One region of the Colwellia sp. MB3u-4 genome, then DNA from elsewhere that is predicted to be linked to it. Evidence: riboswitches for the same ligand, from Rfam matches in the RefSeq annotation. Region 1 holds a riboswitch; the other holds the start of a gene.
The links. Region 1 has a riboswitch for lysine ahead of dapA (4-hydroxy-tetrahydrodipicolinate synthase). Riboswitches for the same ligand answer to the same signal wherever they lie in the genome.
Positions count from the first base shown of each region.

Region 2: linked by a shared signal. The riboswitch ahead of lysC (lysine-sensitive aspartokinase 3) and the one ahead of dapA (4-hydroxy-tetrahydrodipicolinate synthase) in region 1 are both predicted to bind lysine.

Region 1 covers NZ_JACGVE010000068.1:11,474-14,758, forward strand. Annotated here, with positions in the region: gene H4J61_RS03765 (sensor histidine kinase) at 1-32, opposite strand, end outside; gene H4J61_RS03770 (methyltransferase) at 112-1,161, opposite strand; lysine riboswitch at 1,643-1,878, shown strand; gene dapA (4-hydroxy-tetrahydrodipicolinate synthase) at 1,959-2,969, shown strand; gene H4J61_RS03780 (2,3,4,5-tetrahydropyridine-2,6-dicarboxylate N-succinyltransferase) at 2,966-3,285, shown strand, end outside.
Region 2 covers NZ_JACGVE010000088.1:311,645-314,929, reverse strand. Annotated here, with positions in the region: gene lysC (lysine-sensitive aspartokinase 3) at 1-1,375, opposite strand, end outside; lysine riboswitch at 1,655-1,847, opposite strand; gene H4J61_RS15540 (ElyC/SanA/YdcF family protein) at 2,125-2,877, shown strand; gene H4J61_RS15535 (Nif3-like dinuclear metal center hexameric protein) at 3,053-3,285, opposite strand, start outside.

The DNA.
Region 1 (3,285 bases):
CGAAGAGACCAAATAGGTTTGATTGTTGACATACAGTATTAAACTCAATTAATGGTGGCTATAAAGTGCTTGTAGAAAATATTATGGCTTTGAACAATCACACATTTTTCGTTACTTTTTCCCATTAAGATAACACTGATAAACCGCAAAACCTTTTTTAATCGCTAAGGTTTTTGTTTTACCCAGTGCTTTTTCCATGATGGGTAAGTATTTCAAAAAACTATTAGCGACAATGGTAATGCAGGCTTTGCTGGTTAAGTTTTGCTTTATCTCGGTTAAAAATTGTTCGGTAGCGCCATAATGCGTTTTTACGCCCTGATGAAATGGTGGGTTGGAAATGACAAAATCATAGCGTTCTTGAACAGTAGATAAGCTATCTGAGGCAATATATTGCCCGCTTAACTGGTTTAAAGACAGTGTTGTTTGCGCTGAATGCAAGGCTAACGCACTGACATCAACCAAGGTTAATGTTGTTTTTGGGTGAACTGTGCCGATATAAGCGGCAATAACCCCTGCACCACAACCAAAATCTAACACTTTACCTGAAATAACCTCAGGTAAGTGCGCTAATAAAACTTCTGTACCCGTGTCTAGTGCATTTTGGCTAAATACACCTGGCAAAGCGGCAATTTTTAGTACTTTATCTTGTACCTGCATTGGGTAGTATTTATAAAATTTTTGTAGTTCAAAGCGAGGTAATGAGGGTTTTAATTTGCCAATGTACATTAAGCAATGTCTTGCCGCGTCAACATTTTGGCAATATTCTAGGTAATCAATACCGAGTTTTTCGGCTGACTTTACCCCCGCTTTATTTTCCCCAACAATGACTATGGCGGCATCGTCTGTCATTGACTCAGCGAGCATAGCTAAGGTAAAACTAAATTCAGCCTTACTTTTTGGAAAATGAATGATCGCCATATCATGTTTAGTTTTGGCGATATACTCGACGCAAAAATGTGCGTCTACACGGCTGTTTTTCAATTGCTGACAAGTTTTATATTCAGCATAATTAGTGTGGTAACTATCAATATGAGCAGCGCTATGCTGACTTAAGTAATGGTTAATAAAACCATCGTCTGCGATATTAACCAAAAGAGGTCTGGTTGCGGCTAGTGCCTCAATATTGCGGTTTAATAATTGGTTAATGTTACTTATTGCCATGAAAATACCTGTAATTAAGCTAACTATTATTTATGGGGGTTATTTATGGGTGCTATTTATTGACGATATTTATGGGTCAAGTTATCTACAAATATCGGCGTTACTTTAAAGAAAACTTATCATAATGACAGGGCGAACTGAGCGAGTATTCATTAATACCGCCATAGTGAATGTGTCATAGTGCTGCGTAGTCTACGCGAATTTAATTATCTCGCCATCTTTAGTCCACAGGGAGTGAGCTATTTTGACCCAGTTCAACTTATCGGGCGTAGCTTATTTTAGTGATGGGCACTCTAGTTATTGAGGACAAAATCGTATTTACTGATTATAAAAAGAAATAAAAGCAGTAAAATCAAACTATTAAATTTAAATGATGGCATACGTCTAGCCGTCTATTGACTGTGCTTATATTTAAATGTTTTAATATTGTTGTCCCTTATTCCAGTGTGATTAATCGTAAAAGATTAATCACCGTCAATAAAGGGCCAGAAGAGGAGCGTTAACCAGGTAGTTATTGTGAAGAGATCAAACTCTAGTGAGCAATAATGAGGGGGTTTAACGCCGAGGTAACTGCCTTGTTGATAAGGTAATTGCCGGTTGTTAAGACTTAGTTGTTAATATATAACCATTAAGTTTTATAGCCATCGGATACGTTCGATGGCTACTAGGTTGAATCCTTGCAACTGTCACCTAACTAGGTGGAGAGCTTCTGGCCTTTGTAAAGGCCAAATTTCATCCTAGAAATTTTGTCTGTACAAGCGCCTAAAAGTTCTCCGAACGACAAGAGTTCGAGAGCAATGAATCAAACAAAACCGATAGAAAATCACCTGATAACAGACCGACCTTTGGTTTGGACCGCACTGATCACGCCATTATTTGATGATGACGGCATTGACTATGTTAGTTTGCGTAAGCTAGTACTGCAACAAAATGCGGCCCACAATGGCATTTTATTACTGGGCAGCACGGGCGAGGGTTTAGCGTTAACCGCGCAAGAGCATTTAAGTATAGTGCAATATGTTTGTGCGATGACGTTACAAGTGCCAATAATGGTTGCTGTTGGTGGCTATAATCTTAACGAGCAACTGGCCTGGATAGCTAAATGCAATAAATTGCCGATAAAGGCTTATTTACTTACTAGCCCTATTTACGCCAAACCGGGGCCCGTAGGTCAAACCGCTTGGTTTAAAAGTTTACTCGATGCCGCAAACGTCCCTTGTATGCTTTATAACGTGCCTTCACGCAGCAGTGTTGAAATTTCCTTTTCGGCCTTACAACAATTACAAAACCATAAAAACTGTTGGGCACTGAAAGAAGCCAGTGGCGATCTTAATAAACTGCTGGCCTATAGAGAGCATTGCCCTAACCTGGACTTGTATAGTGGTGAAGACGCCATGATGCCATACCTTGCGAGTGCCAATGTTAAAGGTTTGGTGTCGGTTTGCGCTAACGTTTGGCCAGAAGCCACTCGGCAATATGTTGCTATGGCCTTAGCTCATCAACATGAAGGAATTTTTCCGCTTTGGCATAAAGCGATATCAGCATTATTTCAAGTGTCTAGTCCGATACCGGTAAAAGTGTTAATGGCTGAGCTGAACACTATTAGCTCTGCAAAACTTCGTCTACCCTTATGCCAAGCAGAGCTTTCAGCGCAACACGGTTTACTCGACATCCATCAACAAATTCAGCAATGGTTAGCGAGTAACAGCAGCAACCCTCTAGCTCAGCATCACACGACTGATGACATTTTAAGTGCACAAACCCCTCACCCTTTAGATTTAACTAACTTACGAGCAATAAAATCATGACTTGGCAACAAACATTAACAGACTTAGAAACCGGTAAAGTTCGTGCAGCAGAACAAAATAGCGATGGCACTTGGCAAGTCAATACCGTAGTTAAACAAGCCATTTTAGCGGCATTTAAAGCCGGAGAAAATACTGAGTTCGATGGTATTTATCGTGGCTTTGTGGATAAGCATAACTTACCTGCACGCGAGTTCACCGTTGCTGATAAGGTCAGAATGGTGCCGGGTGGTTCATCGGTTCGTTGTGGTGCCTATGTGGCGCCAGGTGTAATTATTATGCCACCGGCCTATATTAATGTTGGCGCTTTTGTTGATAG
Region 2 (3,285 bases), on a different contig from region 1:
AGTCGGTAAACAAGGTACTATGTAAACGTTCAACCACTTGGTTAGCATCGGCTTCTGGCACGAGAAAACACAGATTATGATTGCTTGCGCCATGACAAATCATGCGAATATTAAAATCATTTATCTTATCAAAAATACTGCTGCCAACCCCTTTAGTGCCATGAATTTTATTACCGATCACCGCAATTAAACTCAAACCATGCTCAACACTGACTTCACAAAGTTGTTCTAACTCTTCTACCACGGCTTGAGTTAACAAGGCTTGTGTTGAACCATAAGGATTGTCAAAGGTTAGCGCGACACTAATTTCACTGGTGGTAATTAAATCAACACTTAATTGGTGTTTGGCTAATACGGTAAAAACTTTCGCTAGGAAACCACTGGCATGCAGCATTTGTGGACTTTTTACTGTCACTAAGGTTTGCTCGCGTCGCAGCGCAATCGAACGATAAGTAGGATTAGAGTCAACTTGGCGCTGTATTTTGGTGCCACCTGCATTAGGTTCTTTACTTGAACCCACAAAAACAGGAATATCTTGCCGCATAGCTGGAATAAGTGTCGCTGGATGAAGAATTTTCGCGCCAAAGGTGGCCATTTCGGCCGCTTCACCGAAACTAATTTCATTAATCGAACGCGCTTGATCTGTTATCCGTGGGTCGGTAGTAAAAATACCCACCACGTCAGTCCAAATGCTTAAATTACTGGCTTGAACAGCTTCAGCTAACAACGCGGCGCTGTAGTCAGAGCCTCCGCGACCTAAGGTGGTAGTATTACCCTGTGGATCACAGCCAATAAAACCTTGCGTAACAATAACTTGTTCATTAAGTAAGGGATAAAGTAGTGCTTTAGTATTGGCGGCCAATTCGGTTAAATCAACTTGCGCTTTACCATATAAACTATCAGTTTTCATGACTTGGCGAACATCAAAATAATGACCATTCACATCGACGAGTTGTAACACTTGTGCAAAAATTCGTGAACTGAATTGTTCACCAAAACTCAGGATTTCATCACTGGTTTTTGTGCTGTATTGCTTTGCTTGTTGCTCAGCACAGGCGCGTAACGCATTTAATAAGCCTGATATTTCTTGATCAATAGCTTGATGATTATCAAAATGCTGGGTTATGGCAAATTGAATATCAGCAATATGGGTAATAATTTGTTGTTGTTCACTTATCGAAACGTCTGCTTGGCTTAAACGCACTAAGTGATTAGTAACACCAGCACTGGCTGATACCACCACTAAACGGTTAGTGCTATTATTTTTAATAATATCCGCGCAGCGTAACATCGCATGAAAATCAGCAACACTGGTGCCGCCAAACTTTGCAACGGTAATATTTTCAGTATTGGTATGATCTATAATTACAGACATGCAGATTCTCCATGAGTTTGAGATTGAATAGTTAAACATTCGAGTCTATCGCAAGATGTATATTTAGATAACAATATATATTTAAATAACAATGTGCCAACACTAGTGCGATTAAGGCTGGTAAGATGGGATATTAACATAAAAATTCTTCCTAAACGCCTGCATTGCTAAAGGTACTTCATTAAACATAGCAAATATAACAGGCAAATAACTAACAGGAAGAGCATGACTGAGCGTAGAGCGAATTAGGTTAAAAACCCGTTATTCAGGCGGTACTATTCAGCCAGAAGCTCTCCACCCTATGCTAAAAAAACTGGTGTTTTTCTAGCGGTGACAGCCCTAAGGATTCAGCCCTAGCGACCGAATATGATATGCCCCCATATCAATATTCTCGGCAATTGTCCCCCTCAGTAACAGTCAAAGGAATGGGTCCTCATGTTACCTACCTAGCAATTGCGCCTCTTCTGGTGCGAAAATCTTTCTATTTCTGCACTACTTAATTCATAACACCATCATACTTGATAGATAAGGGTATTATAAAAGTGGAGTAAAAATTCTAATTTTCAGCGCAGTCATTAGACCCTATCTAAGCGTAAATATCAACAGACTTTTAGACGTCCAAATAAAATAATTTGTCACCATTAGCTACGGCTTTAAATAGCTACTGCTTCAAAGTCTTATAATTGTTATGCTTAAGTATCTTGAAAACTTATCACCCTATTCGTATAGCCTATTTTGGACTGAGTAACATGGATCTATTTTTACTAAAAAAAATTATCAGCTTAATGATTATGCCACTGAGCATAATTATCTTACTGTTAATTATCGCCATTATTTTTTATCGTTTAAAACCAAAATTGAGTTTTACGGCGTTATTTACCGCAACCACTTTATTATTTCTGAGTACCTTTCCACCTTTATCCGATAACATCATGGCGGCATTAGAAGATAATTATCCCGCATTTACCCGCAGTAATAAGCCGGTTGATTATATTATTATTTTGGGCGGTGTTCACACCAGCGTAAAGGGTTTGCCCGCGACCAGTGAGTTAAAGTCTAGTTCACTAGAAAGGTTAGTTGAGGCTGTTCGTATCTACCGCCTACACCCCGAAGCACAAATAATTACCTCAGGTTTTGCCGATGGCGATGTTAGTTCAAACGCAGAAAAAGTTAAGCAAGCAGCGATATTATTAGGTGTGCCAAAAAATAAAATATTGACTGAAAATTTCCCTCAAGATACCGAAGAAGAAGCGCAACTTATCGCACCACGCGTGTTAAATAAAAATGTCGTACTCGTCACTAGTGCCAATCATTTACCCAGAGCCATGGCCTATTTCCAACGCTACGGCGTCAATCCAATCCCTGCACCGGCAAGCCCATGGGTTAAAAGCAATGGACTTACTCCATGGTCTTATTACGTACCTAATGCTAAAAAATTACAACAAACTACTACGGTTTGGTACGAAACCCTCGGGCGTATTGTGCAATGGTTTAAAGGCTAATAGCTGACAAACTAAAAGCAGCAGCAATTTGTACAACACGACTTAATGACCAAAAAGCCTTGTGCAGTAAAAATTTACATAAGGCTAGTTCATTACCAAGTACAATCGTGCATGAACAGCAGTCTTGTACTTGGTGCTATATTTTTCCGCTATATTGGTATTAATAATCTGCCGCTTAGGCTGGGTTATCAATATCAATAAACTTAGCCTCTAATGGTAAATGTTGATTAAAATGTTCGGCTAATGCTTTAGCGCCATAGCGCTCGGTGGCATGATGGCCAGCGCAATAAAAATGAATATCCATCTCGCGCGCAACATGAGTAGTTTGCTCAGATACTTCACCACTGATAAACGCGTCTATGCCGTGTTCAGCCGCTAACTCAATATAGCCTTGCCCGCCACCACTGC